DNA from 3 places in the Peribacillus sp. FSL P2-0133 genome. Region 2 is predicted to be linked to each of the others. Evidence: a T-box and tRNA genes for the amino acid it is inferred to sense, from the RefSeq annotation. Region 2 holds a T-box; the other regions hold tRNA genes.

Evidence for each region. A T-box is a leader RNA that pairs with one kind of tRNA and senses whether it is charged. The one in region 2 lies ahead of pheS (phenylalanine--tRNA ligase subunit alpha), so its partner is inferred to be a tRNA-Phe.
Region 1: it encodes a tRNA-Phe, which carries the amino acid that the T-box ahead of pheS (phenylalanine--tRNA ligase subunit alpha) is inferred to sense. The anticodon was not compared.
Region 3: it encodes a tRNA-Phe, which carries the amino acid that the T-box ahead of pheS (phenylalanine--tRNA ligase subunit alpha) is inferred to sense. The anticodon was not compared.

What each region holds. Positions count from the first base shown of each region.
Region 1 is NZ_CP150254.1:5,207,157-5,216,502, forward strand. It holds gene menH (2-succinyl-6-hydroxy-2,4-cyclohexadiene-1-carboxylate synthase) at 1-668, opposite strand, end outside; gene menD (2-succinyl-5-enolpyruvyl-6-hydroxy-3-cyclohexene-1-carboxylic-acid synthase) at 665-2,416, opposite strand; gene MKY17_RS25090 (isochorismate synthase) at 2,409-3,818, opposite strand; gene MKY17_RS25095 (1,4-dihydroxy-2-naphthoate polyprenyltransferase) at 4,118-5,038, shown strand; gene MKY17_RS25100 (TraR/DksA C4-type zinc finger protein) at 5,177-5,926, shown strand; tRNA gene MKY17_RS25105 (tRNA-Glu) at 5,968-6,039, opposite strand; tRNA gene MKY17_RS25110 (tRNA-Ser) at 6,043-6,133, opposite strand; tRNA gene MKY17_RS25115 (tRNA-Asn) at 6,135-6,209, opposite strand; tRNA gene MKY17_RS25120 (tRNA-Ile) at 6,220-6,296, opposite strand; tRNA gene MKY17_RS25125 (tRNA-Gly) at 6,302-6,375, opposite strand; tRNA gene MKY17_RS25130 (tRNA-His) at 6,380-6,455, opposite strand; tRNA gene MKY17_RS25135 (tRNA-Phe) at 6,473-6,548, opposite strand; tRNA gene MKY17_RS25140 (tRNA-Asp) at 6,572-6,647, opposite strand; tRNA gene MKY17_RS25145 (tRNA-Met) at 6,654-6,727, opposite strand; tRNA gene MKY17_RS25150 (tRNA-Ser) at 6,832-6,924, opposite strand; tRNA gene MKY17_RS25155 (tRNA-Ile) at 6,946-7,022, opposite strand; tRNA gene MKY17_RS25160 (tRNA-Met) at 7,033-7,109, opposite strand; tRNA gene MKY17_RS25165 (tRNA-Ala) at 7,138-7,213, opposite strand; tRNA gene MKY17_RS25170 (tRNA-Pro) at 7,231-7,307, opposite strand; tRNA gene MKY17_RS25175 (tRNA-Arg) at 7,319-7,395, opposite strand; tRNA gene MKY17_RS25180 (tRNA-Leu) at 7,405-7,493, opposite strand; tRNA gene MKY17_RS25185 (tRNA-Gly) at 7,506-7,580, opposite strand; tRNA gene MKY17_RS25190 (tRNA-Leu) at 7,589-7,670, opposite strand; tRNA gene MKY17_RS25195 (tRNA-Lys) at 7,679-7,754, opposite strand; tRNA gene MKY17_RS25200 (tRNA-Thr) at 7,775-7,850, opposite strand; tRNA gene MKY17_RS25205 (tRNA-Val) at 7,861-7,936, opposite strand; rRNA gene rrf (5S ribosomal RNA) at 7,947-8,062, opposite strand; rRNA gene MKY17_RS25215 (23S ribosomal RNA) at 8,181-9,346, opposite strand, start outside.
Region 2 is NZ_CP150254.1:4,206,465-4,215,810, reverse strand. It holds gene glcD (glycolate oxidase subunit GlcD) at 1-202, shown strand, start outside; gene MKY17_RS20260 ((Fe-S)-binding protein) at 199-1,524, shown strand; gene MKY17_RS20255 (YsnF/AvaK domain-containing protein) at 1,757-2,686, shown strand; gene MKY17_RS20250 (general stress protein) at 2,856-3,668, shown strand; gene MKY17_RS20245 (general stress protein) at 4,069-4,452, shown strand; gene sspI (small acid-soluble spore protein SspI) at 4,469-4,678, opposite strand; gene MKY17_RS20235 (RNA methyltransferase) at 4,801-5,559, shown strand; T-box leader at 5,604-5,845, shown strand; gene pheS (phenylalanine--tRNA ligase subunit alpha) at 5,904-6,944, shown strand; gene pheT (phenylalanine--tRNA ligase subunit beta) at 6,973-9,346, shown strand, end outside.
Region 3 is NZ_CP150254.1:811,542-820,887, forward strand. It holds rRNA gene MKY17_RS03855 (16S ribosomal RNA) at 1-1,332, shown strand, start outside; rRNA gene MKY17_RS03860 (23S ribosomal RNA) at 1,508-4,440, shown strand; rRNA gene rrf (5S ribosomal RNA) at 4,557-4,672, shown strand; tRNA gene MKY17_RS03870 (tRNA-Asn) at 4,682-4,756, shown strand; tRNA gene MKY17_RS03875 (tRNA-Ser) at 4,762-4,853, shown strand; tRNA gene MKY17_RS03880 (tRNA-Glu) at 4,864-4,938, shown strand; tRNA gene MKY17_RS03885 (tRNA-Val) at 4,954-5,029, shown strand; tRNA gene MKY17_RS03890 (tRNA-Met) at 5,134-5,207, shown strand; tRNA gene MKY17_RS03895 (tRNA-Asp) at 5,213-5,288, shown strand; tRNA gene MKY17_RS03900 (tRNA-Phe) at 5,301-5,376, shown strand; tRNA gene MKY17_RS03905 (tRNA-Thr) at 5,384-5,459, shown strand; tRNA gene MKY17_RS03910 (tRNA-Tyr) at 5,476-5,559, shown strand; tRNA gene MKY17_RS03915 (tRNA-Trp) at 5,566-5,639, shown strand; tRNA gene MKY17_RS03920 (tRNA-His) at 5,657-5,732, shown strand; tRNA gene MKY17_RS03925 (tRNA-Gln) at 5,770-5,844, shown strand; tRNA gene MKY17_RS03930 (tRNA-Gly) at 5,848-5,922, shown strand; tRNA gene MKY17_RS03935 (tRNA-Cys) at 5,931-6,004, shown strand; tRNA gene MKY17_RS03940 (tRNA-Leu) at 6,013-6,093, shown strand; gene MKY17_RS03945 (DUF6241 domain-containing protein) at 7,073-7,615, opposite strand; gene MKY17_RS03950 (hypothetical protein) at 8,464-8,676, shown strand; gene MKY17_RS03955 (hypothetical protein) at 8,775-8,936, shown strand.

The DNA.
Region 1 (9,346 bases), 1.0 Mb from region 2:
TTACGGTCGAGTTCACCGGTTACAAGGAGCACAGGGAAATCAAGAGTTTGCAGTTGTTCCCAGTATGAAGCCTGACTGCCTGTCCCCATACCAAGAAGGCTATTGGAAAGGCCGGCAGGGTCATTTGCCAACCGCTGCTCCCGAATGACCGACCTGGTTTTGGCCGACAACCGTTTTTGACTTTCAAACAGCGGGATGTTTTCCCATCGATCCACAAACGCTTCCATGCCATTTACAAGAATCCGTTCGGCAAGCTTCCTATCATTTTCCCTTCGGATTTCCCGTTCCCCTTCTGTTAATAGGCCTGGTGAAGCGCTCTCCAATATCAGTGTATCAACATACTCAGGATACAAACAGGAAAATCCCAATCCGAGCCTTCCGCCCATCGAGTATCCAAGGATATGGGCTTTCGGGAAATGTAACACATCCAAAATATACTTGATATCCTCAGCCACACGCTCCATCTCATACCTTCGATGATCGGCTGGTGACGCAGACATGCCATGACCGATGATGTCGACCATTATCATGGTATACCTGTCACTCAGTAGCGGAATGAGGAATTTCCATGTATCCCGATTTCCCGTAAATCCATGTAAAAGTACAAGAGGATCTCCATTTCCCGTTATTTCAACAGCATAATTGACATCCTTGCTGACAATATTCATGATATTTCCCTGTCTAACACCATTTTTATTTCCTGGGAAACAAAGCTCCACAAATTTCGATGCTTTTGTAAATTGGACTCTCTTTCTGTCGGTACTTCGATGATTTTAAGACCTTTCATTTCGAATGACTCCGTAAATACCTTCTCAAACTCATCCCAACTTTGCACCTTGTTGTATTTACCGCCATAAAGCTGGGAAGTATGGGAAAAATCAAGCCCATGAGGCGTGCCGAATAGCGTTTCGAAATGTTCCCTCTCATTCGCCTGCGGCAAGAAGGAGAATATGCCGCCGCCATCATTATTAATCAGCAATATCGTGATATTTTGTTTTTGAAGTTTTGCCGCAAGCAAGCCATTCATATCATGGAAAAAGCTTAAATCCCCGATTGCCAGCACTGTATTTTCCGATACCGTGCTTACGCCAAGAGCAGTTGAAACGACACCATCGATTCCATTCGCACCGCGATTTGCCATAGTTTTGATTCCTTTTCCATTATTCAAAAAGAAAGTATCCAAATCACGTATGGGCATGCTATTCCCGACAAACAGCGTCGATTCCAATGGCATCATATCAGCAAGCAGGGCGAACAGCTTGCCTTCACTTAACTCCGATTCATCCCTGACGGAGGCCAGGGCATCCTTCGTCGCTCCGTTGACGGTCTGCCATAAGCGAAGCCATTCATCATCAGGGGAAGCAATAATTTTATCAGCAATTTTTAAACAAAAATCTTTCTCTTCGCTGTAAATCATATTCGTTGCCAATCCGGCTGGTTCACGCCAGCCTGCTCCGCCATCGACGACCAAAGTGATTGCCTGTTTTTGTTTTTTCATGAATAACAATAAGGGTTTAGAAACAGGCATTGCCCCGAAACGCAAGATCACTTCCGGCCTGAAAGCCGCTGTAGCCGTTTCATCGCGTAGAAACGTATCGTACGCATCAATTATGACAGCTTTGTCGTGACTTCCGCTCCTTAACTGTGAAAGGGGATCAGCCAGTATAGGAAAAGCAAGTTTTTCCGCTAATGCGACGATGGCCTCCTTCATCTCTGGATGCGGTAATTCGCCACATACGATCATACCTTGCTTAGCTTGTGACAATGTAGTTGCCACAGCTTCTATTTGTGATGCGGACAGTGACCGTTCTCCACTGTCAATCAACACTGCAGGCGTCATTTTATTTTGTCTGTACTCCTTTGCTTTCTCAAGATCCGGAATCAATGGTTCACGAAGCGGGAAATTCAAATGTACAGGCCCTGCAGGTCCAGCTGCCGCTGTAGCCACTGCTCTTGCACCGACCGTTCTGGCATACCGCATCATCCCATCCGTGCTTTCAGGAAGTGCCATTTCGACAAACCATTTTACATGTCTCCCGTAAAGATGTATCTGATCGATCGCCTGCGGGGCTCCGACATCACGCAATTCATGCGGTCGGTCAGCGGTAAGTACAATAAGCGGCACTCTTGAATAGAAAGCCTCAATGACGGCCGGGTAATAGTTTGCTGCGGCTGTACCGGACGTACAAAGAAGTCCGACAGGTTCTTTTAAGGCCTTAGCCAAACCAAGAGCAAAAAAAGCAGCCGAACGCTCATCCACATTAATATGAATTTCGATATCAGGATGTTCCACTAGCAACAAAGCTATGGGCGTGGATCGTGAACCTGGGCTCACCACCACATGCTTCACCTCATTTTGTGCCAGCTCATCGACGAATGAAGCAGCATACGCTGTCAATGCATCTCGGTCATTCATTAAGATTTCCTCCTAAAGCACTTAACATCGGATTGAATTTGATCCCTGTTTCGCGGAATTCACTTTCGGGAGTCGAATCTTCAACTACCCCGCATCCGGCAAAGAGGGATGCCTCATTGTTCTGTATTAGGGCAGAACGTATCCCTACAGCGAATTCCCCGTTTCCATACGTATCCACCCAACCTAAAGGACCCGCATAAAAGCCGCGTTCAAGATCTTCCATTTCCCGAATCCGGACAACGGCCTTTTCTTTTGGAAGTCCGCCCATAGCAGGTGTAGGATGGAGGTTCTCGACGAATTCAAAAATCGTGACACCTTCCTTGGATATACCGCGGACCGGTGTGTACAAATGCTGGATATGACGGTTTTTCATAAGTGTCGGTTCGGCAGGAACCATCACTTTTTCGCATACAGAATCAAAAGCATTGGATATCATCGACACGACATATTGATGTTCTTGTAAATTCTTTTGGTCATGCAGCAATTCTTCACCAAGACAAACATCTTCCTGCTCATCTTTCCCTCGCCCCATCGATCCGGCAAGACAGGTTGAAAAAACTTCATTTCCCTGTTTCTTAATTAAACGTTCAGGGGTGGCACCTACAAAACAGTCACCGCCAGCCTCCAAACTGAAAATATAGCTTAATGGCTGCTCAGCAATCAATTGTTCAAGCACTTTCCCTGAATCGATGGAACGTTCAAAGCCAAGTCTAAGCTCCCTTGCCAAAACGATCTTGTCGAGATCTGTCGTCTTGATTTCCTGAACAGCCTCTTCGACCGTCCGCTTCCATTTCTCAGGTTCGACTTCCCTCTGCATAACAAGGGAATTTGCACCCGATCCATTGCCATCCAAGCTTTCGAAAAGGAAAGCTTCCCGTTCATTTATCATATCTATGAAGAGTTTTTCTGAATCATCAGGCGAACAAAGTAAGTTTGTCGTTAAGTAAGCTTGATTCCCCACTATTGACAGCATGAAGGCAGGTATATAAAACAGGTTGTCCCCGAACTGATTCCACAGGAGCGTACTGTTAGTTTCATAATCAAAAGAAAAGCCCCCAAACAGTATAGGACCTGTCGCTTCTACATCGGTCACTCCTGTTTTGACAGCAGTATTCTGCAGTTTGATCCAGCTCTTTTCGACTTCTCTATAACGTTCGGCATTCGATGCCGCTTTGAGTTTCTTAACATTGCCTAAACCGGTGATGGTTATTTCCTTTGCAGGGTCCTCCCAGAAAAAGCGCTCACCCGCGTACCGTTCTCTTCCAGCTTGATAAAATGAAAGGGGGTTGTTGCAATTAACTTTCTTAATATGACTGAATAGAACTTGATCATTCAAGTCCTTCGCCTTTTGTATAGCTGAAGCCAGTCCCTGAAACTGTTCAGTTTCCTCTGAGATAGCCAAAAAAATCCCCCCAAATGTACATTTTAAAAGCTTTTTAACCTATTTAAAGATACACCTCCCTTGAACCTCATGTCAATAAAACGCCCCTTTACCGAACGATTCTTTCCTGCTTTTTTCCTTATTATATGAATCTTAGCGAATGTGGAGAAATATCCTTAATTCTGGAAATGCCCCATCCATGAATTCCAAATATCACCCTTGCCCACTTTTCCTGCATTTATTAGGATTACCTTTTGTGCAACAATTCAATATTTGTTATAATTTCGAGAGAACCAATAATGATTTTGAGGAGAGAAATAATGCAAACAGAATACGACGGACTTCCCCTTAAACGGACCTGGAAGATTTGGTGGGAGTTAATTCGTCCACATACACTAACCGCAGCTTTTGTCCCAGTCTTACTTGGAACTGTTATTGCACTTTTGGAAGATGGAGTGAATTGGTTATTATTCGCTGCCATGATGATTGCAAGTATCCTGATTCAAGCTGCAACCAATTTATTCAATGAATACTATGATTTCAAGAGAGGCTTGGATACGGAGGAATCCGTAGGCATTGGCGGCGGGATCGTCCGTCATGGGATGACCCCCAAACTAATCATGAACTTGGCCCTTGGCATGTATGCCATCGCCTTGATAATTGGAATCTATATCTGTGCCGCATCATCTTGGTGGCTTGCTGCAGTAGGACTGGTTTGCATGCTTGTCGGCTATCTTTATACGGGCGGCCCCCTGCCCATTTCATATACACCATTCGGGGAACTTTTTTCTGGATTGTTCATGGGCTTTTTGATAATACTGATCGCCTTTTTCATTCAAACCGGTGATGTTTCTTCAACAGCTATCTTAATTGCCATTCCAAGTGGAATATTGGTCGGATTGATCAACTTATCCAATAACCTACGTGACCATGACGGAGATAAGGCACATGGCCGCAAAACGATGCCGGTAGTCATGGGTCGGAAAAACGCCTTGACATTCATGGCAATCATGTTCGCCTTCTCTTATCTATGGATAGTTGGGCTAGTCCTTACCGGAAGCGTAACGGCGTGGATCCTCCTTGCCTTCCTAAGCATCCCGAAAGCCCTGGCCGCAATCAAAGGCTTCGTAGGTAAAACGCAGCCGATCACGATGGTGCCAGCAATGAAAGCCACGGCACAAACGAACACCTTCTTTGGCTTACTCATGGCCATTGGATTATTCATCAGCTATCTTATATAATCTCCGAGGACTGAGCTCATCGCTCAGTCCTTTTTTTCTATCATCCGTTCCATATTGTTTTCCTATACCCCGATTCGGGTAATAGATAATACAACCATTATAAAATGAGATTTAGACTTTAGAAGGAGTGAATCCGATATGGCAACGAAACAACAAACGCAAAAATTCAAAAAAGAACTGCTTCAAGAAAAAAATGAGCTAAGTAATAGAATTCAAAATGATGAACAATCCGTTCTGGAGAAAAGCCAGACCGAATCCGTAGGGGAATTATCAGCCTATGATAATCATCCTGCTGACCTAGGAACCGAACTATTCGAGATGGAACGGAATCAAGCACTCGATGAGCATGCACAATCCGAAATGGAGAAAATCGATGAAGCTTTGAAAGCCATGGAGGAAGGTTCGTATGGACATTGTAAAACCTGCAATAGGGAAATCCCCATCGAGAGGCTTGAAGCGATCCCAAGCACCCTCTACTGTGTCGAGCACGCCCCAGAACGGCCACTTTCACAAGACCGGCCTGTGGAAGAGGAAATACTGATTCCATCCAAGGGTGATCATTTTGAAAATCGTCATGGAATCAAAATGGTGGATAAAGAAGATAGCTTTGGTGAAGTTGCCAAATTCGGTACATCCGAAACACCATCCGATTACACAGGAGATCATGATAATTATAATGGCCTTTATAAAACCGAGGATGAAACGAACGGGTTTCCTGAAGACTATGAAGGATTTGCCGCAAATGATATCGAAGGAAAAAATAGAGTGAATATAACGAACAAAAAGCAAAAGGAATATGAAGTTACACTTGAAGAAGAAAATATAGAATCCAATCTTGGAGACATTCCCTATAAACAAAAAGATAGTTATATCAATGAAAAGAAATGAAAAAAAGAAGCATACATGAATGTATGCTTCCTTTTTTGTTATGACCCGTACGGGATTCGAACCCGTGTTACCGCCGTGAAAGGGCGGTGTCTTAACCGCTTGACCAACGGGCCAACTGGCGGAGAAGGAGGGATTTGAACCCTCGCGCCGCTCGCGCGACCTACACCCTTAGCAGGGGCGCCTCTTCAGCCTCTTGAGTACTTCCCCATGGCTCCGCAGGTAGGACTCGAACCTACGACCGTTCGGTTAACAGCCGAATGCTCTACCACTGAGCTACTGCGGAACAATGAATATGGTGGGCCTAAATGGACTCGAACCATCGACCTCACGCTTATCAGGCGTGCGCTCTAACCAGCTGAGCTATAGGCCCATATTTGGAGCGGGTGAAGGGAATCGAACCCTCATCATCAGCTTGGAAGGCTGAGGTTTTACCACTAAACTACACCCGCGAAATGGGGCGACTGATGGGAATCGAACCCACGAATGCCTGAACCACAATCAGGTGCGTTAACCACTTCGCCACAATCGCCGTAATTTTTTGAAATATGGTGGCTCAGGACGGAATCGAACCGCCGACACAAGGATTTTCAGTCCTTTGCTCTACCGACTGAGCTACTGAGCCACATATGTATCAAATTTAAAGAATGGCGGTCCCGACGGGAATCGAACCCGCGATCTCCTGCGTGACAGGCAGGCATGTTAACCGCTACACCACGGGACCTAATAATTGCGGGGACAGGATTTGAACCTGCGACCTTCGGGTTATGAGCCCGACGAGCTACCGGACTGCTCCACCCCGCGACGGTAATAATGAAACGATTTGCATCAAGTTTTCGTGTATATCGTTTTGTCCACATCCATTATGTAAGGGTGTTTCAAAACAACTTGCTGCTTTTTTGAAAAAATGGAGGAGGTAGAGGGATTCGAACCCCCGCGGGATTTGACTCCCCTGTCGGTTTTCAAGACCGATCCCTTCAGCCGAACTTGGGTATACCTCCATGGCTTTTGAAAAGTGAATATGGTGGACCTTGTAGGACTCGAACCTACGACCGGACGGTTATGAGCCGTCTGCTCTAACCAGCTGAGCTAAAGGTCCTTATATTTATTGGTAGCGGCGGAGGGGATCGAACCCCCGACCTCACGGGTATGAACCGTACGCTCTAGCCAGCTGAGCTACACCGCCAATATAATATAAGTATCTGATTGAAAAATGGTGGAGCCTAGCGGGATCGAACCGCTGACCTCCTGCGTGCAAGGCAGGCGCTCTCCCAGCTGAGCTAAGGCCCCATTCATTAAAAATCACGTGGTCGGGAAGACAGGATTCGAACCTGCGACCCCTTGGTCCCAAACCAAGTGCTCTACCAAGCTGAGCTACTTCCCGCAATAAAAACATGGTGCGCCCGGCGGGAGTCGAACCTACAACCTTCTGATTCGTAGTCAGATGCTCTATCCAATTGAGCTACGGGCGCATATTATGATGGTGCCGAGGACCGGAATCGAACCGGTACGGTAGTCACCTACCGCAGGATTTTAAGTCCTGTGCGTCTGCCAGTTCCGCCACCCCGGCACATACGAAAAGTGGAGCGGAAGACGGGATTCGAACCCGCGACCCCAACCTTGGCAAGGTTGTATTCTACCACTGAACTACTTCCGCATGAAAGATGCGGGTGAAGGGACTTGAACCCCCACGCCTTGCGGCGCCAGATCCTAAGTCTGGTGCGTCTGCCAATTCCGCCACACCCGCATATAAAATGGTGAGCCATGAAGGATTCGAACCTTCGACCCTCTGATTAAAAGTCAGATGCTCTACCAACTGAGCTAATGGCTCGTGCTTGTACTATCTTAAAATGGTGCCGGCAAGAGGACTTGAACCCCCAACCTACTGATTACAAGTCAGTTGCTCTACCAGTTGAGCTACACCGGCAGGTGTAAAATGGTGGAGGATGACGGGATCGAACCGCCGACCCTCTGCTTGTAAGGCAGATGCTCTCCCAGCTGAGCTAATCCTCCATATGAAACTGCTTGGCGACGTCCTACTCTCACAGGGGGAAACCCCCAACTACCATCGGCGCTGAAGAGCTTAACTGCCGTGTTCGGAATGGGAACGGGTGTGACCTCTTCGCTATCGTCACCAAACAATGTTAACATTTTTTCAAGACATATATTATTATAACGTCTTTTTGAGAAAATGCAAGAAGAAATTTTCATTCCTTCAAAACTAGATAATAAGAAGGTATTTCATTTTTTTAAAGCGTTGGTTAAGTCCTCGATCTATTAGTATCAGTCAGCTCCACATGTCGCCACGCTTCCACCTCTGACCTATCAACCTGATCATCTTTCAGGGATCTTACTAGCTTGCGCCATGGGAAATCTCATCTTGAGGGGGGCTTCATGCTTAGATGCTTTCAGCACTTATCCCGTCCGCACGTAGCTACCCAGCTATGCCTTTGGCAAGACAACTGGTACACCAGCGGTGCGTCCATCCCGGTCCTCTCGTACTAAGGACAGCTCCTCTCAAATTTCCTGCGCCCGCGACGGATAGGGACCGAACTGTCTCACGACGTTCTGAACCCAGCTCGCGTACCGCTTTAATGGGCGAACAGCCCAACCCTTGGGACCGACTACAGCCCCAGGATGCGATGAGCCGACATCGAGGTGCCAAACCTCCCCGTCGATGTGGACTCTTGGGGGAGATAAGCCTGTTATCCCCGGGGTAGCTTTTATCCGTTGAGCGATGGCCCTTCCATGCGGAACCACCGGATCACTAAGCCCGACTTTCGTCCCTGCTCGACTTGTAGGTCTCGCAGTCAAGCTCCCTTGTGCCTTTACACTCTACGAATGATTTCCAACCATTCTGAGGGAACCTTTGGGCGCCTCCGTTACTCTTTAGGAGGCGACCGCCCCAGTCAAACTGCCCACCTGACACTGTCTCCCACCCCGATAAGGGGCGCGGGTTAGAATTTCAATACAGCCAGGGTAGTATCCCACCAACGCCTCCACCGAAGCTAGCGCTCCGGCTTCTCAGGCTCCTACCTATCCTGTACAAGCTGTACCAAAATTCAATATCAGGCTGCAGTAAAGCTCCACGGGGTCTTTCCGTCCTGTCGCGGGTAACCTGCATCTTCACAGGTACTATAATTTCACCGAGTCTCTCGTTGAGACAGTGCCCAGATCGTTACACCTTTCGTGCGGGTCGGAACTTACCCGACAAGGAATTTCGCTACCTTAGGACCGTTATAGTTACGGCCGCCGTTTACTGGGGCTTCGGTTCAAAGCTTCGCTTGCGCTAACCTCTCCCCTTAACCTTCCAGCACCGGGCAGGTGTCAGCCCCTATACTTCGCCTTGCGGCTTCGCAGAGACCTGTGTTTTTGCTAAACAGTCGCCTGGGCCTATTCACTGCGGCTTTTCTGGGCTATTCA
Region 2 (9,346 bases):
CGCGGCTATCGACCTTGGCGGGACGATTACCGGTGAACATGGTGTAGGGGCGATGAAGGCCCCTTATCTTGAATGGAAGCTGAAGAAAGAAGGGATTGATGCCATGAGAGCGATTAAACAAGCTTTCGATCCCAATAACATCATGAATCCCGGCAAAGTATTTGCCAAGGAAACCAGGAAAAGGGTGGTGGTTTCTTCATGACGACAGTTCAGGAAAGGGAAACCATCGCCATGCAATTCGCTGAAAAAATGAATGAAGATGAATTGTTGAATTGTATGCGCTGCGGCTTTTGCTTACCCCACTGCCCGACATATATGGAATCGGGGCTGAAGGAATCCCATTCGCCAAGGGGCCGGATTGCACTTATGAAAGCGGTGGCGGATGGTGTGATTGAGCCCGATGAGGATGTAGAACGTTCATTGAGTCTTTGCCTCGGCTGCAGGGCTTGTGAACCTGTGTGTCCTTCAGGTGTGAAATATGGACATCTTCTTGAAGAAGCAAGGGATATCATCCATCAGAATAAAAAGCATAGTTACCCTGTAAAAACGATCCGCAAGGCCGTTTTTAGTGGGTTATTCCCGCACCAGGAGCGAATGCAGGCCATGACGAGCTTGCTTGGCTTCTATCAGAGATCAGGTCTGCAATACATGGCCCGAAAAACGGGAGTCCTCAACATGCTTCCGAATAATTTGGCAACCATGGAAAAGGTGCTGCCGAAAGTCCCGAAAAAATCAGAAATGAAAAATAGGCCAACCGGGCTGCCTGCAATCGGAACCCCGCTCAAAAAGGTGGCTTTCTTTTCCGGCTGCTTGATGGATACCATGTTTTTGGAAACGAACAAGGCCACACTAAAACTTCTTCAGCTGGCAGGATGTGAAATCGTGATTCCGAAATCCCAGGCATGTTGCGGGGCGCTGCATGGGCACAGTGGTGAAAAAGCAGGTGCAAAGCAACTGGCCAAGCGTAATATAGAAGCTTTTGAAGCGGAGGAAGTTGATTATATCATTACGAATGCCGGCGGCTGTGGAGCTTTTCTCATAGATTATGACCATTTGCTCCAAGCTGAACCGGAATGGCATGACCGTGCAGTTGCATTTAAAAATAAGTTGAAAGATATCAGCGAGATACTTGTTGATTTGCGTTTCCAGGAAAAGGTTCGCTTAAAACTGCCGGCTCAATCGGTAACTTTTCAGGATTCCTGTCATTTACGGAATGTGATGAACACCTCCTTGGCTCCGCGAATTCTCCTTCAATCGATAGAAGGAATCGACTTCAGGGAAATGAAGGATGCGGATCGGTGCTGTGGCTCCGCAGGGATTTATAATATTGTTGAATCAGAGATGTCCATGAATATCCTCGACTCCAAAATGGAACACACGAAATCGACTCAGGCCGATATTGTTGTCACGGCAAACCCTGGCTGTCTATTGCAAATGCAATTGGGGATCGAGAGGGAAAACTTGGGAGAATGTACGAAAGCGGTGCATATAGCGGACCTGCTAATAAAGGCTGTGGCATTATAATAGAAGAAAAAAAATGAAATAGAATTATTTGGCTAAACATTACATTTTTATAAATGGGGAAACCCTTGAAAAGTCTGGATTTCAATTGAAAAAGCGTTCTGTGTCGAGAACAATTTGTAAATGATATAACATAAATGAAATATTCATTCCTCGTTTACTTAGGTTCATAGCGGGTAGAGTTTATACATAGCATCCACTAAACGAAACAACAAAACCTAAGGAGGAATGTAAAATGAATAAAACAGTATATGGAGTATATGAATCAAATGCAGAAGTGATCCAGGCAATTAATGCACTTAAAGCAAAGGGCTTTGAAGGGGACGATATAACGGTCGTCGCAGACAAGGAAGAAACATTGGATTTCACGAACACTCAACGTGAAACGGATGTTCATACAATGACGAATGTTCCTAACGACGAATCATTTATGGACAAGGTGGCACGTTTCTTCATGCCGGATGATACGGCAGACCTTTCAACAAGATTGGCGAATGCAGGCCTTTCGAATAGTGAAGCGGCTGAACATGTCTTTGATGTAGAAAATGGAAAAGTCCTGGTTCTGGTAGAAGAAGGTGAAGGCCATCTTGGAACGGCAAGAGATAAATTCACGACCGGAAATATGGATACTGCCGCTACACGGCTTGATACAAATTCCACCAACCAACTATATAATGGCACTGAAAAAACCGATGCATTAAATAAAGAAGGTGTTTATGGAGTCAACGGACAAGGCCGTGAATTGCCAGAGGATGAAAGGACGCTTACACTTCGGGAAGAACAGCTGAACATTGACAAAGAAAGAGTTCAGACAGGAGAAGTCGTCATTAACAAAGAAGTCAATGAACAGCATAAAACGATTAATGTCCCTGTTGAACACGAAGAAGTGACAGTCGAGCATAGATCAGATTCAGGACGTGAAGCGAACCTGGAAACCGGAAGCATTGAAGATGGGAAAACATTACGGATCCCCGTAGTTGAAGAAAAATTGGAAGTTTCGAAAAAGCCGGTCGTCACAGATGAAATTGTCATCAAGAAACATGCTGTACAAGAAACGGAACAAGTTCAGGATACTCTTAAAAAGGAAGATATCCAGCTTGATAGTACAGATGAATCAATCGTAAATGAGAAAAAGGCAACTGAACGTAGAACCGACCGCTTCTAAAGGTGAAGAAAAAAGCCTGCAGTTTTTAAAACTGCAGGCTTCTTTTGGGTCTAAAAGACTGATTAAAGGTACGAGCCTAGGGAAGGCAAACCTTTTTGTTTAATTGGCACCCATCAGGGTATAAATACACATAAGAAGAAATATCGGAATAATAGGAGGAGGAAGATGCATGGGAAAAACATTATATGGTGTTTTTAATACGGAAAGAGAAATAATCCAGGCTATTCAATCCCTCAAGGAAAAGGGGGTCCATGAAGGGGAAATAACGGTAATGGCTGATAAGAAAGAAGAATTGGATTTCGTCAATCAAAAGCGTGATCCGGATGTCGACGTCGTTACTAACTCTAACGAGGATTCCTTCATTGATAAGATGAAACACTTTTTCCTGAATGAGGGTTCTGAAGATATAAGGAACCGACTAGGTGAGTTAGGGCTTGCTGATAGTGAAGCCACCGCTTATATAAATGAAGTGGAGGCTGGAAAATTCCTGATTCTGTTAGATGAATCGGAAACCGTAACAGCACGGGAGAGCATAACTTCCAATCGCATGGAGGAAACGGACGAACCTGCAGAGAATCCGCTTAAAACAGGGGTGGTGAACAATCCGGACCCGAACCTTTTTCCTGAAACAACTGCAAATGCCTATCAAACAGGGGAAGTGGAGGCACAGCCAGGAAGAAGCGAAGAACTCCATGGGAATTCTGCGAACATCTTTGGAAATGAAGAGCTGGATACAAAGCGAGCTCAAGAAAGGGAAATCTGGGGGAACTCCACAGAAAAATTCAAGAAGAAAAAACCAGGGAATAATGAAGGAACACTAGCAAGCGACCCTCATGCAGACCCGTTTTCTGCTGATACTGATAAAGCCCTTGATGCACAAGGATCACTGGATCGGACCGAGAGCCTGAATGCCAGCGGGCAGCAAGAGGAAGGCTTGCAGGATGAATACATCAAAAATCGAATTAATACCGACAATCTGTAATACGCAAAATAACTGCCTGCACAAGGCTGTTCAGACTGTAGACAAACTAGATGAAAATCGAGTTTGTCTGCAGTTTCTTTATGGCTTGTAAAATTGGGACGTTGATTTCCATTCCAGGCATTCGCTTTACGCGGGGTCTCCCTTTGATAGAAATCATACATGATGAGTTGAAGATATTGCTTTGGTTCAGTTGGTTCGTTTGATGAAGGATATATTTTTCGAACCCTTTTTATCTGCAAACTGAACCAGGCTGTTTTTTTTAAAAAAACCTTTAGGCAAAGGGTTCCCTTGTTCATTAGTCAGGAATTCTCAATAGACTATTTGCTTGTTTATTGTTAAAGCTGCAAGGTATAATGACAAAGGTATTATTTTAAGTAGAGTAACAAGGAGGGGGAGAAACATGGAAAAAAACGTATATGGTGTTTTTGACTCTAATCCGGAACTACTTGCTGCAATTCAAGACTTAAAAGCTAAAGGCGTATCTGGCACCCAAATGACAGTAGCAGCTAATATAAAAAATAATGTGCAGCTTGGAAATGAACATACGGATATACTGATCATCGCCAATCAGGATAAGGAGGACACTCTTTTTTTAAGAATCTTCCACTACTTCACAGATGAAGGATCTGGAGATTTACGCAGCTTTTTCACGAAATACGGCTACTCTTATGATGAGACAAAAGCGATGCTCGAAGAAGTGAGCGCAAAAAAATTCATCTTGCTGCTTGATGAAGAAGTCTCCATCGAAGAACTGAAGGCTTGCGAAGCGAAATCAAAAAAATAACAGCCTTTGAAGGCTGTTATTTTTTTAATCCTGCTTCAAGGGCAGTGATCATTTCCTGTTTTTCCTGCTCAGATGAATTTTGCCAGATGACCTCGAATAAGACTCCCAATCCAGGTAGCATTTTTTCCTCGCCATTTTGTATGGCATCGACAATCGTGTCTTCCAACTGATCTTGCGAATTTCCAGATACATTTTGGATGATCGCATTACGTAAGTTTAAATTCATAATTATTCCTCCTCTAACACATAATGACTGACATTAATAGCATTTCACAAACTCACATGCAATATGTATGTGAATTGCGTTATAATAGGAAAATCAGTGTGAAGTTAAAGGAGCGTTTACCCTTGAAATATATTGAATCCGTAAAAAACCCGCAAGTTAAGCAATGGAAAAAACTTTTGACGAAAAAAGAACGAGATAAAACAGGTAAATATTTAGTCGAGGGTTTTCACCTAGTTGAAGAAGCCTTAAAAGAAGAAATCGTCTTGGAAGTGATCATCAATGAAGAAACTGAAATGCCTGCACATTTTAAGGTGGAAGGCACAGAACTCATTTATGTGAAAAATGATATTATGAAGGCGATTTGTGATACCGAAGCCCCGCAGGGAATTGCTGCTGTTTGTGAACAGAAATCAACGAGCATGGCGTCCATCAATCCGGATAAACTTTTGTTGATCGATGCTGTACAAGATCCGGGGAATATTGGAACGATGATCAGGACAGCGGATGCAGCTGGAATCGATGCAGTCATACTTGGCGAAGGGTGTGCTGACTTGTATAATCCCAAAGTGGTCCGTTCGACGCAAGGGAGCCTCTTTCATATGCCTGTCATTAAAGGGAACCTTTTCGAAATCATCGATGAGCTGAAGGAAAGCGGCACACCGGTATATGGCACGGCATTAGAAGGCGCATCGCCATTTGAAGAAGTGGAAAAGTCTTCCCGGTTTGCCTTGTTGGTCGGTAATGAAGGCCAAGGAGTATCGAAGGAATTACTGGAGAAAACGACTAAAAACCTTTATATTCCCATCTACGGAAAAAGCGAATCATTGAATGTGGGGATCGCTGCCGGGATTTTAATGTACTATTTACGAAAATCGATTTGAAACGGCCGAAGAATTATAATATAATAAAACAGAATTTTATAATGAAAACAACGATGACAAAGAGTAGTAGCTTAAGTTAACCATATCCAGGGAAAAAATGCCTTGACTGAAAGCATTTTTATGGCACTGCTTAAGGGAATTCACCTTTCGAGTTGGCATTGGGAAGACATGATGTCCGAAAAATGTTCCGGTGAAGAGCCGTTATTTTTAATGAAGTGAGTGCAGAAGTTTTTTTGTTCGTGCACTAATAAGGGTGGTACCGCGATACATAAACCTCGTCCCTTTAGGGATTGGGGTTTTTTTGTGTTCATTTTTACAAAAGGAAAATAAAGGAGGAAGACATGATGCAGGAACGTTTACTAGAACTGCAGGAAGAAGCGTTGCAAAAAGTTGCCGCCGCTTCCGAATTAAAAGAACTGAATGAAGTCCGAGTTGCTTATTTAGGGAAAAAAGGGCCAATCACTGAGGTATTACGCGGCATGGGTAAATTATCTGCCGAAGAACGCCCGAAAATCGGGGCACTGGCCAATGATGTAAGGGAAGCGATCGCAACAAAGATCGAGGAGAAACAAAAAGCACTAGAAACTGCGGCAGTCAATGCAAAGCTAGCAACTGAAACGATTGACGTCACACTTCCTGGACGTCCGGTTAACAAGGGGAATCTACACCCATTAACACGTGTCGTGGAAGAAATCGAAGACTTATTCATCGGTATGGGTTATACCGTTGCGGAAGGTCCTGAAGTCGAAAGCGACTACTACAACTTCGAGGCACTTAACTTGCCAAAAAGCCATCCGGCACGTGATATGCAGGATTCCTTCTACATAACGGATGAAATCCTGATGCGTACACACACTTCACCTGTTCAAGCCAGAACGATGGAAAAACATAAAGGGCAAGGTCCTGTTAAAATCATTTGCCCAGGAAAAGTATATCGCCGTGATAACGATGATGCTACACACTCCCATCAATTCCAGCAAATTGAGGGCTTGGTCATTGATGAGAACATCAGCATGAGCGACCTGAAAGGAACGCTGGACGTATTTGCGAAAAAAGTATTCGGGCAAGACCGAGAAATCCGTCTTCGTCCAAGTTTCTTCCCATTTACGGAGCCTTCCGTCGAAGTGGATATTTCTTGTAAAATCTGTGGTGGTAAAGGCTGCAGCGTATGTAAACAAACAGGCTGGATCGAAGTGCTTGGCGGCGGGATCGTTCATCCGAACGTCCTTGAAATGGCTGGCTTCGATTCCAAGAAATACTCTGGATTCGCATTTGGAATCGGCGTGGAACGGATTGCCATGTTGAAGTACGGTGTGGATGATATCCGTCATTTCTATACGAATGATGTTCGATTCTTAAAACAATTCAACCATCACGAAGCATAAATTTTTATTTTAAAAAGGAGGACCTACCATGTTTGTGTCATATAAATGGTTACAAGATTATGTTGACCTTTCAGGCATCAATGCGACGGAGCTAGCTGACAAAATCACGAAAAGCGGCATTGAGGTTGAAGGGGTGGAAAAGAAAAGTGAAGGGCTAAAAGGGGTCGTCATCGGGCATGTCATTGAACGTGAACAGCATCCAAATGCGGATAAATTGAATAAATGCCAAGTTGATATCGGGGCCGAAAATCCCGTTCAGATCATCTGTGGAGCACCGAATGTCGATAAAGGCCAAAAGGTCGCAGTCGCTACTGTTGGCGCAGTCCTTCCAGGTAATTTCAAAATCAAGAAAGCGAAACTTCGTGGAGAGGAATCGCACGGGATGATTTGCTCGCTTCAGGAATTGGGCTTCGAATCCAAGCTCGTTTCCAAGGATTATGCTACAGGTATCTTCGTCTTCCCTAATGATGTGGAAGTAGGGAAAGATGCATTGGAGGAACTTGGTCTAAGTGATGAAGTGCTGGAACTTGGGCTGACTCCAAACCGTTCCGACGCATTGAGCATGCTTGGTGTTGCATACGAAGTGGCAGCCATTCTAGGACGGGAAGTGAAATGGCCGGTTGTCGAGAAAGAAGAGGCAGCTGAAAAAGCAACTGATTATATCAGTGTCAAAGTTGAAGCGAAAGAAGATAACCCGATATACATTGCTAAAATCATCAAGGATGTCAAGATCGGACCCTCACCGCTTTGGATGCAGACTAGGTTGATGTCTGCAGGTATCCGACCTCATAATAATGTGGTGGATATCACGAACTACATTTTACTTGAATACGGCCAACCGCTCCATGCCTTTGATTATGACCGCTTTGGTTCAAAGGAAATCGTCATCCGCAGAGCGAAGGATGCTGAAAAAATCGTAACATTGGATGAAGCGGAACGCACTTTGACACCTGACCATTTAGTGATCACAAATGGCAGTGAGCCAGTAGCGATAGCTGGTGTGATGGGCGGAGCGGATTCCGAAGTGAAAAATGATACGACGAATATCATTATTGAAAGTGCATATTTTGCAGGTACAGTAGTTCGTAAAGCTTCAAAGGACCATGGATTACGCAGTGAAGCTAGTGCCCGCTTTGAAAAAGGTGTCGACCCGGCCCGTGTACGTGAAGCTGGAGAACGTGCTGCACAATTGATTGCACAATATGCAGGCGGAACAGTCTTACAAGGAGCAGCAGAAGTTGATGAATTGACAATGGAACCTGCGGTCATTAGCATCACTCTTGAAAAAATCAACACACTTCTTGGAACAAGCATGACCGTATCGGTTGTGGAATCGATCTTCAAACGTCTGCAATTTGGCGTTGAACTTGACAATGAAACATTCACAATCACAGTCCCGACGCGCCGTGGTGATATTACGATTGAAGCGGATTTAGTCGAAGAGGCTGCACGTTTATTTGGATATGATAACATTCCCGCTACACTGCCGATTGGTGCTGCAACCCCAGGCCAATTGACTGACTATCAAATTAAACGGCGGAAGGCACGCCGTACACTTGAAGGCGCAGGCCTTTATCAAGCGGTGACCTATTCACTGACAAGCCAGGAAAAAGCGTCCCAATTCGCATTGGAAGCAAGAGAATCCATTCGATTAGCAATGCCAATGAGTGAAGAAAGAAGCCAGCTGCGTTTAAGCATCGTGCCTCAATTGCTGGAAGTCGTGAAATATAACAATGCCCGCCAAATTGATTCACTGGCACTGTATGAAATCGGTTCGGTATTCTTTAAGCGTGATGAACAAGAACTGCCTGAAGAAAAAGAACATATTGCTGGAGCAATCACCGGCCTATGGGAGTCACATCTATGGCAAGGCGAAAAGAAACCAGTGGATTTCTTTGTAGCCAAAGGCGTGATCGAAGCATTATTCGACACACTTGGATTAGCTGATCAAATCAATTATCGCCAAGCTGAAATCAACGACATGCATCCAGGACGGACAGCGGAAGTACTATTGAATGGTGAAGTGATTGGCTTTATCGGCCAAGTGCACCCAACTGTCCAAAAAGACTTGGATATTAAAGAAACATACATTTTCGAACTTTCCTTAAAAGCATTGGCCGAAGCCGAAGTCGCGCCGATTGCGTACCAAACCATTCCGCGCTATCCATCAACCACACGCGATATCGCTCTAGTTGTGGATCAAGCTACGAAAGCCGGGGACATTCAGGATATTATTGAAGAAGCCGGTGGCAAACTGCTGAAAGAAGTAAGCATCTTCGACTTATACGAAGGTGAAAGAATGGAGGAAGGCAAGAAATCCATTGCCTACTCACTGAAATACTTCGACCCGGAACGTACTCTAACGGACGAGGACATTACAAAAGCACATGATAAAGTGCTTG
Region 3 (9,346 bases), 2.4 Mb from region 2:
GCTGTCACTTATAGATGGGCCCGCGGCGCATTAGCTAGTTGGTGAGGTAATGGCTCACCAAGGCGACGATGCGTAGCCGACCTGAGAGGGTGATCGGCCACACTGGGACTGAGACACGGCCCAGACTCCTACGGGAGGCAGCAGTAGGGAATCTTCCGCAATGGACGAAAGTCTGACGGAGCAACGCCGCGTGAACGAAGAAGGCCTTCGGGTCGTAAAGTTCTGTTGTTAGGGAAGAACAAGTACCAGAGTAACTGCTGGTACCTTGACGGTACCTAACCAGAAAGCCACGGCTAACTACGTGCCAGCAGCCGCGGTAATACGTAGGTGGCAAGCGTTGTCCGGAATTATTGGGCGTAAAGCGCGCGCAGGTGGTTCCTTAAGTCTGATGTGAAAGCCCACGGCTCAACCGTGGAGGGTCATTGGAAACTGGGGAACTTGAGTGCAGAAGAGGAAAGTGGAATTCCAAGTGTAGCGGTGAAATGCGTAGAGATTTGGAGGAACACCAGTGGCGAAGGCGACTTTCTGGTCTGTAACTGACACTGAGGCGCGAAAGCGTGGGGAGCAAACAGGATTAGATACCCTGGTAGTCCACGCCGTAAACGATGAGTGCTAAGTGTTAGAGGGTTTCCGCCCTTTAGTGCTGCAGCTAACGCATTAAGCACTCCGCCTGGGGAGTACGGCCGCAAGGCTGAAACTCAAAGGAATTGACGGGGGCCCGCACAAGCGGTGGAGCATGTGGTTTAATTCGAAGCAACGCGAAGAACCTTACCAGGTCTTGACATCCTCTGACAACCCTAGAGATAGGGCTTTCCCCTTCGGGGGACAGAGTGACAGGTGGTGCATGGTTGTCGTCAGCTCGTGTCGTGAGATGTTGGGTTAAGTCCCGCAACGAGCGCAACCCTTGATCTTAGTTGCCAGCATTCAGTTGGGCACTCTAAGGTGACTGCCGGTGACAAACCGGAGGAAGGTGGGGATGACGTCAAATCATCATGCCCCTTATGACCTGGGCTACACACGTGCTACAATGGATGGTACAAAGGGCTGCAAACCTGCGAAGGTAAGCGAATCCCATAAAGCCATTCTCAGTTCGGATTGCAGGCTGCAACTCGCCTGCATGAAGCCGGAATCGCTAGTAATCGCGGATCAGCATGCCGCGGTGAATACGTTCCCGGGCCTTGTACACACCGCCCGTCACACCACGAGAGTTTGTAACACCCGAAGTCGGTGAGGTAACCTTTATGGAGCCAGCCGCCTAAGGTGGGACAGATGATTGGGGTGAAGTCGTAACAAGGTAGCCGTATCGGAAGGTGCGGCTGGATCACCTCCTTTCTAAGGATAATTACGAGAGCGCTTTTGTTTTGTTCAGTTTTGAATGAGTAATTCATTCAAATAGGAAAGAGAAGCATCACGATGTGATGGATTCTTTCTGCTTTGTTCCTTGAAAACTAGATAATAGATAGAAGGCAATTAATTTTTTTCAAAGCATCTGTAAGACTTTTTTAACGGTTAAGTTAGAAAGGGCGCACGGTGGATGCCTTGGCACTAGGAGCCGATGAAGGACGGGACTAACACCGATATGCTTCGGGGAGCTGTAAGTAAGCTTTGATCCGGAGATTTCCGAATGGGGAAACCCACTGTTCGTAATGGAACAGTATCTTTACCTGAATACATAGGGTACTGAAGGCAGACCCGGGGAACTGAAACATCTAAGTACCCGGAGGAAGAGAAAGCAAACGCGATTTCCTGAGTAGCGGCGAGCGAAACGGAATTAGCCCAAACCAAGAGGCTTGCCTCTTGGGGTTGTAGGACACTCAACATGGAGTTACAAAGGAACGGGGTAAATGAAGTGACCTGGAAAGGTCCGTCGAAGAAGGTAAAAACCCTGTAGTTGAAACTTCGTTCCCTCCTGAGTGGATCCTGAGTACGGCGGGACACGAGAAATCCCGTCGGAAGCAGGGAGGACCATCTCCCAAGGCTAAATACTCCCTAGTGACCGATAGTGAACCAGTACCGTGAGGGAAAGGTGAAAAGCACCCCGGAAGGGGAGTGAAATAGATCCTGAAACCGTGTGCCTACAAGTAGTCAAAGCCCGTTAATGGGTAATGGCGTGCCTTTTGTAGAATGAACCGGCGAGTTACGATTTCATGCGAGGTTAAGTTGATGAGACGGAGCCGCAGCGAAAGCGAGTCTGAATAGGGCGAATGAGTATGAGGTCGTAGACCCGAAACCAGGTGATCTACCCATGTCCAGGGTGAAGTTCAGGTAACACTGAATGGAGGCCCGAACCCACGCACGTTGAAAAGTGCGGGGATGAGGTGTGGGTAGCGGAGAAATTCCAATCGAACCTGGAGATAGCTGGTTCTCTCCGAAATAGCTTTAGGGCTAGCCTCAAGATGAGAGTATTGGAGGTAGAGCACTGATTGGACTAGGGGCCCCCAACGGGTTACCGAATTCAGTCAAACTCCGAATGCCAAATACTTATTCTTGGGAGTCAGACTGCGAGTGATAAGATCCGTAGTCGAAAGGGAAACAGCCCAGACCACCAGCTAAGGTCCCAAAGTATACGTTAAGTGGAAAAGGATGTGGAGTTGCTTAGACAACCAGGATGTTGGCTTAGAAGCAGCCACCATTTAAAGAGTGCGTAATAGCTCACTGGTCGAGTGACTCCGCGCCGAAAATGTACCGGGGCTAAACGTATCACCGAAGCTGTGGATTGACACCATTAGGTGTCGATGGTAGGAGAGCGTTCTAAGGGCGTTGAAGTCAGACCGGAAGGACTGGTGGAGCGCTTAGAAGTGAGAATGCCGGTATGAGTAGCGAAAGAAGGGTGAGAATCCCTTCCACCGAATGCCTAAGGTTTCCTGAGGAAGGCTCGTCCGCTCAGGGTTAGTCGGGACCTAAGCCGAGGCCGAAAGGCGTAGGCGATGGACAACAGGTTGATATTCCTGTACCACCTATACATCGTTTGAACGATGGGGGGACGCAGAAGGATAGGGTAAGCGCGCTGTTGGATATGCGCGTCCAAGCAGTTAGGCCGGAAACGAGGCAAATCCCGTTTCCATTAAGGCGGAGCTGTGATGGCGAGGGAAATATAGTACCGAAGTTCCTGATTCCACGCTGCCAAGAAAAGCCTCTAGTGAGATGTAAGGTGCCCGTACCGCAAACCGACACAGGTAGGCGAGGAGAGAATCCTAAGGTGTGCGAGAGAACTCTCGTTAAGGAACTCGGCAAAATGACCCCGTAACTTCGGGAGAAGGGGTGCTTTTTAGGGTGAATAGCCCAGAAAAGCCGCAGTGAATAGGCCCAGGCGACTGTTTAGCAAAAACACAGGTCTCTGCGAAGCCGCAAGGCGAAGTATAGGGGCTGACACCTGCCCGGTGCTGGAAGGTTAAGGGGAGAGGTTAGCGCAAGCGAAGCTTTGAACCGAAGCCCCAGTAAACGGCGGCCGTAACTATAACGGTCCTAAGGTAGCGAAATTCCTTGTCGGGTAAGTTCCGACCCGCACGAAAGGTGTAACGATCTGGGCACTGTCTCAACGAGAGACTCGGTGAAATTATAGTACCTGTGAAGATGCAGGTTACCCGCGACAGGACGGAAAGACCCCGTGGAGCTTTACTGCAGCCTGATATTGAATTTTGGTACAGCTTGTACAGGATAGGTAGGAGCCTGAGAAGCCGGAGCGCTAGCTTCGGTGGAGGCGTTGGTGGGATACTACCCTGGCTGTATTGAAATTCTAACCCGCGCCCCTTATCGGGGTGGGAGACAGTGTCAGGTGGGCAGTTTGACTGGGGCGGTCGCCTCCTAAAGAGTAACGGAGGCGCCCAAAGGTTCCCTCAGAATGGTTGGAAATCATTCGTAGAGTGTAAAGGCACAAGGGAGCTTGACTGCGAGACCTACAAGTCGAGCAGGGACGAAAGTCGGGCTTAGTGATCCGGTGGTTCCGCATGGAAGGGCCATCGCTCAACGGATAAAAGCTACCCCGGGGATAACAGGCTTATCTCCCCCAAGAGTCCACATCGACGGGGAGGTTTGGCACCTCGATGTCGGCTCATCGCATCCTGGGGCTGTAGTCGGTCCCAAGGGTTGGGCTGTTCGCCCATTAAAGCGGTACGCGAGCTGGGTTCAGAACGTCGTGAGACAGTTCGGTCCCTATCCGTCGCGGGCGCAGGAAATTTGAGAGGAGCTGTCCTTAGTACGAGAGGACCGGGATGGACGCACCGCTGGTGTACCAGTTGTCTTGCCAAAGGCATAGCTGGGTAGCTACGTGCGGACGGGATAAGTGCTGAAAGCATCTAAGCATGAAGCCCCCCTCAAGATGAGATTTCCCATGGCGCAAGCTAGTAAGATCCCTGAAAGATGATCAGGTTGATAGGTCAGAGGTGGAAGCGTGGCGACATGTGGAGCTGACTGATACTAATAGATCGAGGACTTAACCAACGCTTTAAAAAAATGAAATACCTTCTTATTATCTAGTTTTGAAGGAATGAAAATTTCTTCTTGCATTTTCTCAAAAAGATGTTATACTAATATATGTCTTGGAAATGCTAACAATGTTTGGTGACGATAGCGAAGAGGTCACACCCGTTCCCATTCCGAACACGGCAGTTAAGCTCTTCAGCGCCGATGGTAGTTGGGGGTTTCCCCCTGTGAGAGTAGGACGTCGCCAAGCTTGTATTGTTCCGCAGTAGCTCAGTGGTAGAGCATTCGGCTGTTAACCGAACGGTCGTAGGTTCGAGTCCTACCTGCGGAGCCATTATTGGAGAGCTGTCCGAGTGGCCGAAGGAGCACGATTGGAAATCGTGTAGACGGGTAACCCTGTCTCAAGGGTTCAAATCCCTTGCTCTCCGCCATTTTATACCTGGCCCGTTGGTCAAGCGGTTAAGACACCGCCCTTTCACGGCGGTAACACGGGTTCGAATCCCGTACGGGTCACCATTAAGACAACATATTGGAGGATTAGCTCAGCTGGGAGAGCATCTGCCTTACAAGCAGAGGGTCGGCGGTTCGATCCCGTCATCCTCCACCATTTTTCAATAAGAACAAGTTGTTTCTACATAATGGGTTTGATTATTCATCCTATTGAAACGCTAAACACGAAAACTTGATTCCTAATAGCAACATTATTAACGTCGCGGGGTGGAGCAGTCCGGTAGCTCGTCGGGCTCATAACCCGAAGGTCGCAGGTTCAAATCCTGTCCCCGCAATCTATGGTCCCGTGGTGTAGCGGTTAACATGCCTGCCTGTCACGCAGGAGATCGCGGGTTCGATTCCCGTCGGGACCGCCATTTTCATTGTTTGGCTCAGTAGCTCAGTCGGTAGAGCAAAGGACTGAAAATCCTTGTGTCGGCGGTTCGATTCCGTCCTGAGCCACCATAGTAGTGCCGGTGTAGCTCAACTGGTAGAGCAACTGACTTGTAATCAGTAGGTTGGGGGTTCAAGTCCTCTTGCCGGCACCATGTTTCATCCATATGCGGAGGGGTAGCGAAGTGGCTAAACGCGGCGGACTGTAAATCCGCTCCTTAGGGTTCGGCAGTTCGAATCTGCCCCCCTCCACCATCTTATAGGGGTATAGTTTAAAGGTAGAACAGAGGTCTCCAAAACCTCCAGTGTGGGTTCGAGTCCTACTACCCCTGCCAATTTTAATCTTATAATGGCGGTTGTGGCGAAGTGGTTAACGCACCTGATTGTGGTTCAGGCATTCGTGGGTTCGATTCCCATCAGTCGCCCCATTTTTCAATAAATGTGATATAATGAATACAACGTTAATGGGCTATAGCCAAGCGGTAAGGCAACGGATTTTGATTCCGTCATGCGAAGGTTCGATCCCTTCTAGCCCAGCCATATGCGAAAGTAGTTCAGTGGTAGAATACAACCTTGCCAAGGTTGGGGTCGCGGGTTCGAATCCCGTCTTTCGCTCCAAAAACGTTGGCGGCATAGCCAAGCGGTAAGGCAGAGGTCTGCAAAACCTTTACCACCGGTTCGATTCCGGTTGCCGCCTCCAACATACATGCCGGTGTGGCGGAATTGGCAGACGCGCACGACTCAAAATCGTGTTCCTCTGGAGTGCCGGTTCGACCCCGGCCACCGGTATCATATACGTTAATATAAACGTCGATTTGATGGCAATCTACCCGCAATGGTAGGTCGCCGTTTTTTCGTTGTATGCGCACGATTTTGTAGGTAAAAGTCGTACGCGGCGAATCGTACGCGCTGTATCGGGTAATTAACCGTACTAGAGTGGCGAAAATTGGCAAGGGAAAGAGTAATAACGATTTAGCAACGGAAGATATTTCGAAGCTGCGTGGGAGCATGCGGTCAGATTTCCTTGACTTCGACGACGCACTGGCGTTGTTTTTGAAGGATGGGGAAATAAGGAATATCCGTGAACATACGATAAAATACTACCGGAATGAGCTTTCGTCATTTCGACGCATTACCCGATTTTATTAGACATAGCAAAGGCGGTCAATAATTGTTACCGAGAGTATTAAAAGGATAAGATACGGGATCATTCCGAAGTATTCCGAATACAGGGCGTATACCAGGGCTGAGCGTCCGTTTCACCTGTACGGTGCTCCTCGTGGGCATAGGCGCCTGAAACTCCGGGGCTCAGCTTACCGTTTATGCAGTGTCCTATACACGGAATGGCCGACAGCATTATGCAGTATAGCGGGGTACATCGCCCTTATTAGCGTAGTATAAATCGCGTTAAATCAACGATGTTTACATAAGTGTATATTCGATAATAATCCGTTGTGCACAAACGTTGTTATGACGCGGTTTGTGTTGCATATCGACTGCCTCAAATGTCTATTATGTTAATAGAATTGCGTGCTTCATACAACGAAATGAATAAAATAATAAAGCAATTCGTGTGCCAACGAAGACATATGCGTGTGTATCGGGAGGGGCAGCCGGGGTATGACCGATTTACCCCAAGGCAGGGGGCGAATATCTCTAAATCTGCTGAATTATAAATCCGCGAATCAAATTTTCACTTTGGGGGTCAGCGGAAATAGCCCCTATTGTTTATATTAATATAATACTCGATGGGCTCGATTTTTAATGACTATTCAAAGTTTGCTTTAACAAATTGAGCTTCTTCTTCAGGAGTAAGAGTTCCAGTAGCTTTACCGACATTTCCATTTTGTTCTCCCCAAAGGTAATTGTGATCTTCCACTATATTGTCGAAGTTTCCTTCTTTCCAGTTTCCTACGATTCTTAGCAATTCACTTTTATAGTCGATAACTTCGCTATCATTAATGAATTCATAGACTGCATTGATGTTTTCAGAATTCATTTCAAGGTTGTACCATTTTTCTTCAGAAACTACTTTTTGATGAGTCATACTGTGCATTGTTTTCATAACGTCTTCTCTTTTTGAAGATGGGCCAAGACCTAGTTCATATAGAATTTTTTCATTTTTTATAGTTTCTACTTCCGTATCTTCTTCTTCAGTTGTCTCGTATTCCACTTCCGTTGTCTCCAAAACAGGAGTCGTATCTTCTTGCTTTGCTTCAAAATTTTTAGCGTTCTGATTGATTGTTATTATTACTGAAATAGCTGCTGCAGCTACTATAAGTCCAACCATTGACCATCTAAATTTATTCATTATAAGTTCCTCCGAGTCATAGTTCTATTATTCACTCATTTCAGTTACATCCTTTTATGGATAAGCTAACCATTATGATAATAACATAAAATATTAACAAATAATCTTAAACTATTAAGTAACCATATGGATATAAAATTTTTTATTGGAAACCAATACAGAGTATCCTGAGACTACTGTTGACTATATGAACGGGCGCATTGGCGATACGTCCGTGTAAGTCCAAAAAGCGACCGCAATTGGTCGCCTTTCTTCTATTATATAATGCGCCATCATACTACGACACTCGTTTGCATATTTCGACATTTCCGGGTATACTATCGTTAATCTGATACGGTCGTACGCGACGGTGGAATCCGTCTGATTTGCTGAACAATCTAACGCCAATGGTGACGGCGTTTTAACGGATATATTTAACGTGGATACTTTCCGCACGACTCAAAATCGTGTTCCTCTGGAGTGCCGGTTCGACCCCGGCCACCGGTATCTTAGAACGACGATATAAAGCGGTTTTCCTTAATTGGAAAGCCGTTTTTTCGTGTCTTCACGGATTTTTAGTCGTGCGTTTTTATTTAGGCTATGTTAAATCAGAATGTTTTGATTTTCGACCTAGAAAAAACGCCCACTGAAAGGGCGGTTGTTTGAACTAACGTTACCTGTTAGCGGAACAAAGCTGCCGATTGATCTCCGTGGCGACCTCGCGGTGAAGTTTATTCGATAAGAATCTAGCGACTCTCCCATTGCTTTAAAATGATAATTATTTCCTAGAAATTTATTAATAAAAAAGCCGCGACAACTTCATGTACAACTGAATAATTTAATTTATGACATCAAAAGGAGGTGGTTGTATGAGTAATAAGCGTCCAGATGTAGTCATTATAGTAAGAGATGAAGATAACTTTGAGAATATTGCTAAAATTGAAATAATCGGAAGCGCATCCCCGTGTAGAAAGTTCCTACGGGTAGGTGCTCCTATAAGTGATGTTGTATTATGTATGGTTAGGAATGGGTTTGTAAACGCTCAGGCTGAAAATGCTGTTATATTTTTCCGACCTAGGTAATGTCTGACTTCGACTTGATGTTACCCTTTTCAGGTAGACTGTAAAAAAAGTGGACAAGGCATGATGTTCATAATAGTCGACTTGGAAGGGAGTTTTTTATGGCTGTGTTAAATGTTAATGTTGATTTTTTTATAATAATAGGAGAAACCCAAGAGGTATATGGGCTTCCCTTATACTTATTTGATATTTTTAATAATGCAGAACAAACAAAAGAAAAAGACGCTTCCCACGCGGGCGGCGTCTTATTATTGTATTTCTAAATACTAGTGTTCGGGAGGGGGATATTCTATCATTTCCAATATCCGTCCATTCTAAGCTACATAGGAAAACAATAACTTACAAACGTTCAAGCGGTGAACACGTTGAAAATGAATCTTACGAATACAACCGAATAGTGAGACGTCATTCAAGCTTTATATTGTCGATATATCAATGGATAAGGGTTCGTTTTCATTTCGAAATTGCCCGAAGCACGACTCAAAATCGTGTTCCTCTGGAGTGCGGGTTCGACCCCGGCCACCGGTATCATCAATAGCGAAGAATCGCTATTACAAAAAGCATCACACTTAATTGTGTGAAGCTTTTTTCGTTTATGACGCACTACAACATATGTACAAAATGTGCGGGATATTGTGCATTGATTTTTCATCACTCAAGAATGAAGGCGATA